DNA from 2 places in the Microbacterium sp. HJ5 genome. Region 2 is predicted to be linked to the other one. Evidence: predicted binding sites of a transcription regulator. Region 2 holds the regulator's gene; the other holds the start of a gene.

Region 1 (5,131 bases), on a different contig from region 2:
CCGGGTCGCGTGTGTCGGCTGCGGCGAGGGCGCGCTCGGCGAGCGTCGTGACCACCTCGACGTCGAAGAAGGCGAGGGCGTTGCCGAGCACGAGCAGCTGCGACGGTGTCGCCCGCGCGAGCAGCCATTCGTCGTGCGCACCCATCGCGAGCGCCTCGACGCTGTCGGCATCCGACCCGTACTGCTCCACGCCCACCGCGAGGAGCGCCGAGAGTCGCATAGCGAGCGGGTCGCGCTCGGCGAGCGACCAGCGCAGCGCGGCGTTGACCTCGGGGCACAGCATCGTCGACAGCGCCATGGCCTCGGGGCTGGCATCCGTCCGCGCCCGTGCGATGAAGCCCTCGGACACGACCGTGACGATCGCGGCGTGCCGCTGCAGCACGTCGCGCACGACATCGGCGTCGGTGCGGGCCAGGACGAACTCGCGCATGACCGCGAGCAGGCGCCAGCGGCCGGGCGCGCTCGTCGCGCGCACCAGCAGCGAGCGGTCGAGCAGGCGCAGCACGATGCCCTCGACGCCGGGACGGGTCACGGCGATCGCGAGGTCCATGTCGAACGTGCGGGGGAGCGCTGCGAGGCGCCGCAGCACGTCCCGCTCGTCGTCGGTGAGGAGGTGCCACGTCCATTCGAACGCGGTCTCCAGGCTCCGGTGGCGCCCCTCGGGCGTCGCGCGGTCGAGGGTGCCGAAGTCGTGGTCGAGTCGCTGGGCGAGCTCGGCGAGGGGCAGATGACGGGCGGCGGATGCTGCGAGCTCGAGCGCCAGCGGCAGACCGTCCAGCCGCACCGCGATGCGATCCACGTGCGACTGTTCGTCGGCGGTGGGCGGATGCCCGTACGACGCCAGCCGGTCGCTCAGGAGCGCGCTCGCCGGTGCGTCCACGCCGTCCGCGGCCAAGGGCTGCACGAGGTGCACGCGCTCGTCCTCCCCGCCGAGCGGGGTGCGCGAGGTCACGATCACCTGGAGGCCGGGCGCGAGGGCGCGCAGGCCGGCGATCAGCCGCCGCGTCGCGGCGCCCACGTGGTCGGCGTTGTCCAGCACGAGCAGGTAATCCTGCGCGGCGAGCGCGATGCCCACGGATCCCAGCAGATCCTCGTGGGGCGACACCTCCATGCCGAGGGTGCGCGTGATCCGGTTGACGACGTCGCCGGGTGTCGCGTGCTCGAACTCGACCACGAGGGGCGTGCACCGCTCCTGCGCCTTGGCGAACTCGAGTGCGAGGCGAGTCTTCCCGACGCCGCCCGGCCCGACGAGGGTCAGCTGATCGCCCACGGCCAGAGCCGCGCCGATCCGTGCCAGGTCGCGCCCGCGACCGCGGAGCGGATTGGCGGGCACCTGGACGGATGCCTCGCGCCGGTGCCGGGCGGCCGAGACGAGGTCGGCGCGCGTGTCGGCGTCGAGCTTGCGTCGCAGGCTCGCGATGTGGCTCTCGACCGTGCGCACGGAGATGAACAACTCCGAGGCGATCTCGGGGTTGGTCAGTCGCCGCTCCACGCCGGCGAGGACCGCGCGCTCGCGCGGTGTCAGGGGCGGCCCCAGCACGCGGCCCAGTGTACTCACGTGGGTCGCGCGCCGGGGCGGCGCCTGAACAGGCGTCATGCCCGGCGAGGGAGGAGGCGGATCAGTCCGACCCGCGTGCGCGGCGCCGTGGCGGGCGAGGCATCCGTCGTCGCCGCCTTCTCGCGAGCGAGGTGCTCGAGGATCACGCGGCGGCGTTCGAGGTCGACGTGAGCGGTCTCCCGCTCGCTCAGGTGCAGGGCGAACAGATCGTATGCGGACACGGGTCCGCCTCCTTCCGGGTGCAGCGGCGGTCAGCGGACCGTCGCCGTGAACAGCAGGTATTCCGAGTCGATGCCGCCGTCGCGGGCGATCGCCTCGTCGCCGAGGCTCCGCAGCGCGTCGTCGATGGCGGCCACCGCCGCCGGGTCGTCGGCGTTGCGGTTGTAGACCGCGATCGTCGGGCCGTAGTGCGACGCGAAGTAGGCGCGGAACTCCTCGCCCGTCGCGAACGGGGCGAAGCGGACCGTCTCGCGGCTCGCCTGCACGTCGGTGACGCGGTCGCCGAAGAGCTCGCGCACGTGCGCCTCGTCGCCCCACAGGGGTGCGGGCTTCGCGCCCTCGGGCAGCGGCGCGTTGAACGGCTTGAGCGCCGCGAACAGCCGGCCGATGAACCCCTGCGGCGTCCAGCTGATGAGACCCACACGGCCGCCGGGTCGCACGACGCGCACGATCTCGTCGGCGCTGCGCTCGTGGTGCGGCGCGAACATGACGCCGACCGTCGAGATCGCGACGTCGAACTCGTCGGCGCCGAAGGGCAGAGCCTCGGCATCCGCCGGACGCCACTCCAGCTCGGCGCCCGCCTCATCGGCGCGGCGATGCCCCTCGCCGAACAGCTCGGGCGTGAGGTCCGTCGCGACGACGTGGGCGCCGCGCAGCGCGGCGGGGATCGCCGCGTTGCCGCTGCCCGCGGCGATGTCGATCACGTGCTCGCCCGGCCGGATGCCGACGGCCTCGACCACCCGCGGTCCGAGCGACCAGATGAGGTCGTGCGCGAGGGTCGGGTAGTCGCCCGACGCCCACATCGCCCGGTGCTTGGCCTTGAGGGCCTTGTCCGCCTCGTCGATGGTGAGGGTGCTGAGATCAGTCATGGTGTGTCCTCTTCTTTCTGGTTCGGTGGGACGCCTTCCAGGTTTCTCCGGTCGCGCCGGAAGGGCATCCGTGCAGCACACGGAAATCCGCACCGGGAGGAAGGAGCGCGGGGGGACGCCGGGAATACATCGCGTGTGCAGCCCCTTGAACTTGATACGGCTGTACTCAAGTTTGTTCAGGAGAGACGGAATGCCCGAAGATTTCACCCCCTCCGCCGGTGCCGACGACCAGGAGGGCTCGTTCGACGAGTTCCTCTCGCGGTACCTCGCGGGAGAACGCGCCCGCGCCGAGCGGTCCATCGACCTCAGCCGGTTCCTGGGCGCCCGCACCCAGGAGCTGCTGCAGCGCGCCGGCCGCTTCGCCCTCGAGCGCGGCCAGCGCGAGCTGGACGCCCTCCACGTGCTGCGCGTCCTCGTCGACGAGGCGCCGGCACGCGACGCGGTCGAGCACATCGGTGCCGACCCCCGCGCGATCCTCCGCGCGACCGACGAGCGCCTGCCCGCGGCATCCGCTCCCGCCGACGTCGACGGCGCCGTCATCACCCCCTCGGTGCAGCGTGCGCTCTTCCACGCCTTCCAGGTCGCACGCTCGTCGGGCTCGACGTACGTCGACCCCGAGCACCTGTTCTTCGCGCTCGTCCTCGCGCAGGACACGCCCGCCGGTCAGGTGCTGGCGCGCGCCGGTGTGACGGCCGAGGCCCTGACGCAGGGGCTGCGCGAGACGGTCGCCCCGGGCGCGGCTCCGTCGGCGGAGGAGGAGACGGATGCCGCGGCATCCGTCACCCCGATGCTCGACACCTACGGGACCGACCTCACCGCCCAGGCCGTGGCCGGCGAGCTCGACCCTGTCATCGGGCGCACCGACGAGATCGAGCAGACCATCGAGATCCTGAGCCGCCGCACGAAGAACAACCCTGTGCTCGTCGGCGAGGCCGGTGTCGGGAAGACGGCGATCGTCGAGGGGCTCGCGCAGGCGATCGTCGACGGGGGCGTGCCCGAGCAGCTGCTCGGCAAGCGCGTGGTCGCCCTCGACCTGCCCGCGATGCTGGCGGGCACGCGCTACCGCGGCGACTTCGAGGAGCGCCTGACCAAGACGATGGACGAGATCGCCGCGCACAAGGGCCAGCTCATCGTGTTCCTCGACGAGGTGCACACCGTGGTCGGCGCCGGCGGTGCGGGCGACGGCGGCATGGACGCCGGCAACATCCTCAAGCCCCGCCTCGCACGCGGCGAGCTGCACCTCGTCGGCGCCACGACGCTCAAGGAGTACCGCGTCATCGAGAAGGACCCGGCGCTCGAGCGCCGGTTCCAGCCGGTGCGCGTAGGCGAGCCGTCGGTCGAGGACGCCGTCCTGATCCTGCGCGGCCTCCAGCCGGCGTACGAGGAGCACCACGGCATCGCGTACACCGACGACGCGATCCGCGCGGCCGTCGAGCTGAGCGACCGGTACCTCACCGAGCGCGTGCTGCCCGACAAGGCGATCGACCTGATCGACCAGGCCGGCGCGAGGCTGCGGCTGCGCCTCGGCGCGAAGGTCGACGTGAGTGCGCTCATCGCCCAGCTCGCCGAGCTCGAGGCCGACAAGAACGCCGCCGTCTCGGCCGAGCACTACGAGGAGGCGTCACGCATCCGCGACCGCATCGCCGCCGTGCAGGCGAAGCTCGACGAGGTGACGGCCGCCGGCGCCGCCACGCGCGGGGAGGCCGTCGTCGGCGAGCCCGAGATCGCCGCGGTCATCAGTCGCGCGACCGGCATCCCGGTGAACCGGCTCACTGAGACCGAGCGCGAGCGCCTGGCCGTCCTGGAGGACGAGCTGCACGACCGCGTGATCGGGCAGGACGACGCCGTGGCTGCCGTCGCCAGGGCCGTGCGCCGCAACCGCACCGGCATGGGAGACGCCCGTCGCCCGGTCGGCTCCTTCCTGTTCCTCGGACCCACCGGTGTCGGCAAGACCGAACTGGCCAAGGCGCTCGCCGCGTCGCTCTTCGACGACGAGGGCGCGGTGATCCGCTTCGACATGAGCGAGTTCGGCGAGCGCCACACCGTGTCGCGGCTCGTCGGAGCGCCTCCCGGATACGTCGGCTACGACGAGGCCGGCCAGCTCACCGAGCGCGTGCGGCGCAACCCGTACTCGATCGTGCTTTTCGACGAGATCGAGAAGGCGCACCCGGACGTCTTCAACCTGCTGCTGCAGGTGCTCGACGACGGGCGCCTCACCGACGGTCAGGGCCGCACGGTCGACTTCCGCAACACGGTCGTCGTGATGACGTCGAACCTCGGCTCCGAGTTCCTCGCGTCGCGCGGCGGCGCCATCGGCTTCCTCGCCGACGGCGGCGGAACGACGGGCTTCGGCTCCGAGAAGGACCTGCGCGACCGCGTCTTCGCGAAGCTGCGGGAGGCGATGCGGCCGGAGTTCCTCAACCGCATCGACGAGATCGTGCTCTTCCGGAAGCTCGAGAAGGCCCAGCTCCACGACATCGTGAGC
Region 2 (5,131 bases):
GGCTGCGGCGCGGGTCACGCGGCCAGGGTATCCAGCGGGCGGTCGGCCGCGCCGGATTTCATCCTCGAACTCACCCCCGCGCGCCGCCGCGCGATGCCACACTGTCCACATGTCAGCGACAGATGCGCGACCGCTGGCGGAGACCTGGTCGGCTCCGCCCACCCTTCAGGACCACCTCGCGGAGGGCCGCGCAGCGCGCGAGTCGGCTCCGCGCGAGTCCCTCGCCGTCCTCCCCGACGGTGAGCGCGACCCGATGGGCATCCTCGACCGGCAGGATTCGACGCGCGTGCCCGAGCTCGTGCCGATCCGCACGCAGCGGATGGCCGAGAGCGCGTTCGCGTTCTACCGGGGCACGGCCGCGCTCATGGCCGCCGACCTCGCGCGCTCGCCGAGCAGCGGCCTGACGGTCGGGTCGTGCGGCGACGCGCACGTGTCGAACTTCGGCCTGTTCGCCTCACCGCAGCGCACGCTCGTGTTCGACCTCAACGACTTCGACGAGTCGGCGTGGGCGCCGTGGGAGTGGGACGTCAAACGTCTCGTGACCAGCATCGTCATCGCCGGTCAGTCGACCTCGCGCGACGAGGGGGTGGTGAGGGATGCCGCGCTCGGCGCGGTCCGCACGTACGCGCGGGCCCTGGGCAGCGGCGCCAAGCGCAGTCCTCTCAAGCGCTACTACGACCACTTCGACGCCGACGCCGGCTCGGACTCCGTCGACCCCGAGTCGCAGGAGGCGCTGCGCAAGGCCGTGAAGGACGCCGAGAAGCGCACCGCTGTGCGGGCTGTGCGCAAGCTGACGCACGTCGACGAGAACGGTCGCCTCGTGTTCATCGAGCAGCCGCCCACGATGACGCACGTCGACCCGCGCATCGAGCTGCGCATCAACGAGTTCGTGGGCGAGTACCAGCAGTCGGCCAACATCGACATCCGCGTCCTGCTGCAGAAGTACCACGTGACCGACATCGCACGGCGCGTCGTGGGCGTCGGCAGCGTCGGCACCCGCTGCTACCTCGTGTCGATGGCCGACGGCGACGGGAACGCGCTGATCCTGCAGGCCAAGGAGGCCGCCCAGAGCGTGCTGATCGAGTACGGTCAGGTCCAACAGCCCGAGGCGGTGGGCCGGTTCATCGAGCGCAGCGGTGAGGGCGGCCGCGTCGTCGCGATGCAGCGCATCCTGCAGGCCGTGTCCGATCCGTTCCTCGGGCACCTCACGGGTCCGTCCGTCGACGGCCCGGTGCGTTCGTTCTACGTGCGGCAGTTCCACGACAAGAAGGGCGGGTTCGACGTCGACACGCTCGAGGACTCCGCCTTCGGCTGGTACGCGGATGCCTGTGCCACGACCCTCGCACGCGCCCACGGGCAGTCGCCGAACGCCTCGGTGGTCGCCGGCTACGTCGGCGGCGGGCGGGTCGCCGGCGAGGCGATCCTGGAGTGGTCGTACGCCTATGCCGACCTCTCCCGCGCGGACTGGGAGCTGTTCCGCACGCATCGCGGGGTCGACGCGTCCTGACCTGGGGACCGCGCGCGCCCGGGCTGTGAGTCCGGGGAGTGGGATGCCGCGGCTCAGCCGTTGCCGGGACGGCTGGGCGGGGCATCCGGCCCCTCGTCGCCGCGCTCGAGCTGATGACGCGGACGCCACACCACGAGCTCGGTCGCCCGGCGCACCCGCGTGCCCGAGCGGAGGGTCACGACGGAGCCCGTCGCGCCGGCGGCGAAGACGCGGGCGCCCGGCCGGCGCTCCAGCTCGGTGCGCACGCGCTCCTCGAGGTCGCGCACCCGGCCGTGCAGCTCGCGCACGCGGTCTTCGAGCTCGAGGATGCGCGCGATCGCGGGGAGGCCGATGCCGTCGGACGACATGCGCGCCACCTCGCGGAGCTGGGCGACGTGGCGCAGCGAGTAGCGGCGGGAGCCGCCCGGGGTGCGGGCGGGCACGACCAGACCGAGCCGGTCGTACTGACGGAGGGTCTGGGGATGCATGCCCGACAGCTCGGCGGCCACGGCGATCGCGAAGATCGGCGCGTCGTCGTCGATGTCGTGCTGCTCGCCCATCCGGATCACCCTCCTCGCGCCCTATCCTCTCAGCCGCGCGCCTTCGCCATGAGGTCGGAGCGCGGGTTCTCCTTCGGCTCGAGCTCGTGATAGCGCTCGAGGGCCTCGCGCGCCGCGTCGTCGAGGTGCGACGGCACGGCGACCTGCACCTCGGCGAGGAGGTCGCCGACGCCCTTCGCGGTCTCCACCCCCCGGCCCTTGACCCGCAGCACGCGGCCGGACGGTGTGCCGGGGGCGACGCGGAGCTTGACCGGGTCGCCGCCGAGCGTCGGCACCTCGATGGTCGCTCCCAGCGCCGCCTCGGTGAACGTCACCGGGATCGTCACCCGCAGGTTCAGGCCGTCGCGCGTGAAGACCGGGTGGGGACGCACCGCGACCTGCACGACGATGTCGCCGGCCTCGCCGCCGTCGGGCGACGGACGGCCGCGGCCGCGCAGCCGGATCTTCTGCCCGTCGGAGACGCCCGCGGGGATCTTCACCTTGAACGGCTTCCCGTCCTCGCCCTGGAGCGTGATGGTCTCGCCCTTGGTCGCAGTGAGGAAGTCGATGGTCGTCCGCGCGGTGACATCGGCACCCCGCGTCGGACCGCCGTAGCCGCGGTAGCCGCCGGTCGACTGGCCGAACCGGCCGGTGCCGAAGCCGCCGCCCTGCTGTTGGTTGAACATCGAGAAGATGTCGTCGAAGTCCTCAGCCTGGTAGCGGCTGCCGCCGCGACTCTGGTTGAACATGCTGAAGACGTCTTCGAACCCGCCGTTGCCGCCCTGACCGCCCGCCGTGAAGCGGGCGCCGGAGCCCATCGCCCGGATCTGGTCGTACTCCTTGCGCTGCTCGGCGTCGGAGAGCACCGAATACGCCTCGCTGACCTCTTTGAACTTCGCCTCGGCCTTCGCGTCGCCCTGATTGGAATCGGGGTGGTACTTGCGGGCGAGCTTGCGATACGTCTTCTTGAGATCGGCGTCGCTGACGTCCTTCGACACGCCGAGGGTCGCGTAGAAGTCCTTGTCGAACCAGTCCTGACTGGCCATGGATTCCCCTACTCGGCCGGCACCGCGACGACGACCTTCGCCGGGCGGAGCTCGACGGAGCCGAGGCGGTAGCCCACCTCGACGACCTCGAGGATCGTCGGCGCCTCGACGCCCGCGGTCGGAGCCTGGAAGATCGCCTCGTGGTGCTGGGGGTCGAACAGCTCGCCCGCAGCGCCGTAGGTCGTGAGGCCGATGCGCTCGGCGACGCCGCGCAGCTTGTCGGCGATCGCGGCGAACGGCGTGCCCTCTTCGAGATCGCCGTGCTTGTCGGCGCGGTCGAGGTCGTCGAGTACGGGCAGGAGGCCCTTGGCGACCGCGCCCTGAGCGCGCTCGACCTCGATCTCGCGCTGCTCCTCGGTGCGGCGGCGGTAGTTCGCGTACTCGGCCTGCAGACGCTTCAGGTCGTTGAGCAGCTGCGACTCGAGGTCGGCGATCACCGCGTCCTCGGCCGCGGCATCCGCGTTCTGCTTCGCACCGAGGATGTCGTCGATGGTCAGCTCGTCGTCCTGGCCCTCCTGCGGGTCGGACCCGGAAGCCTGCGCTTCCGGGTCCTCGCCGCCGGGGACCTCGGCGCCCTGGGGCTCTTCGAAGTCCTTGTCGGTCATGGTTACTTCTTCTCGTCCTCGTCGTCGATGACCTCGGCGTCGACGACGTCCTCGTCGGCGCCGGCCTGGCCGGCGTCGCCCTCGGCGGGCTGCTCGCCCGACGCGTCGGGAGCCGACTGCGCCGACTGGTTCGAGGCGTAGATGGCCTCGCCGAGCTTGCCCTGGCTCTGGTTGAGCTTGTCGAAAGCCGTCTTCACCGCGTCGTCGTCGTCGCCGGCGAGCGCCGTCTTGAGAGCGTCGACATCGGCCTGGACCTCGGTCTTGACGTCTTCGGGCAGCTTGTCGTCATTCTCCTTGATGAGCTTCTCGATCGAGTAGGAGAGCGTCTCGGCCTGGTTGCGGACCTCGGCCGACTCGCGGCGCTTCTTGTCGTCGGCGGCGTGCTCCTCGGCCTCGCGCACCATGCGCTCGATGTCCTCCTTCGGCAGCGACGAGCCGCCGGTGATGGTCATCGACTGCTCCTTGCCGGTGCCCTTGTCCTTCGCGGACACGTGCACGATGCCGTTGGCGTCGAGATCGAAGGTGACCTCGATCTGCGGGATGCCGCGCGGAGCGGGCGCGATGCCGGTGAGCTCGAAGGTGCCGAGCGGCTTGTTGTCGCGCGTGAACTCGCGCTCACCCTGGAACACCTGGATCGCGACGGACGGCTGGTTGTCGTCGGCGGTCGTGAAGGTCTCCGAGCGCTTGGTCGGGATGGCCGTGTTGCGCTCGATGAGCTTCGTCATGATCCCGCCCTTGGTCTCGATGCCGAGGCTCAGGGGGGTCACGTCGATGAGCAGGACGTCCTTGCGCTCGCCCTTGAGGACACCGGCCTGCAGGGCGGCGCCGACGGCGACGACCTCGTCCGGGTTCACGCCCTTGTTGGGCTCCTTGCCGGCCTCGCGCTGCACGAGCTCGCTCACGGCGGGCATGCGGGTCGACCCGCCGACGAGCACGACGTGGTCGATGTCGGCCACCTTGATGCCCGCCTCGCGGATGACGTCCTCGAAGGGCTTCTTCGTGCGGTCGAGGAGGTCCTTGGTGAGGTCCTCGAACTTGGCACGCGTGATGGTCTCGGACAGCGACACGGGGCCGGAGTCGGTCAGCGAGAGGTAGGGAAGATTGACGCTCGTGCTCGTGGAGGACGAGAGCTCCTTCTTGGCCTGCTCAGCGGCCTCCTTGAGGCGCTGCAGGGCGATCTTGTCGCCCGAGACCTCGACGCCGGTGGTGTCCTTGAACTGCTTGATGAAGTAGTCGACGAGACGCTGGTCCCAGTCGTCGCCGCCGAGGCGGTTGTCGCCCGCAGTGGCGCGAACCTGGATGGTCGAGAAGTCGTCGTCCTTGCCCACCTCGAGCAGCGACACGTCGAACGTTCCGCCACCGAGGTCGAAGACGAGGATGAGCTCGTCCTCCTTGCCCTTGTCGAGGCCGTAGGCGAGCGCCGCCGCGGTGGGCTCGTTGATGATGCGCAGGACG

What was found. Region 2 encodes HspR, which represses chaperone genes until heat shock. Its sites were predicted from a motif close to AAGTTGAGTCNNNNNGACTCAACTT; they were not measured.
Region 1: the regulator HspR is predicted to act here: its motif matches at 2,795-2,819, upstream of OB08_RS10060 (ATP-dependent Clp protease ATP-binding subunit).

Annotation. Positions count from the first base shown of each region.
Region 1 covers NZ_JSYE01000018.1:120,205-125,335, reverse strand. The annotation lists gene OB08_RS10075 (ATP-binding protein) at 1-1,540, opposite strand, end outside; gene OB08_RS10070 (hypothetical protein) at 1,594-1,779, opposite strand; gene OB08_RS10065 (class I SAM-dependent methyltransferase) at 1,810-2,646, opposite strand; gene OB08_RS10060 (ATP-dependent Clp protease ATP-binding subunit) at 2,837-5,131, shown strand, end outside.
Region 2 covers NZ_JSYE01000009.1:20,171-25,301, reverse strand. The annotation lists gene OB08_RS03880 (AI-2E family transporter) at 1-18, opposite strand, end outside; gene OB08_RS03875 (DUF2252 domain-containing protein) at 110-1,507, shown strand; gene OB08_RS03870 (heat shock protein transcriptional repressor HspR) at 1,561-2,046, opposite strand; gene OB08_RS03865 (DnaJ C-terminal domain-containing protein) at 2,076-3,071, opposite strand; gene OB08_RS03860 (nucleotide exchange factor GrpE) at 3,080-3,676, opposite strand; gene dnaK (molecular chaperone DnaK) at 3,679-5,131, opposite strand, start outside.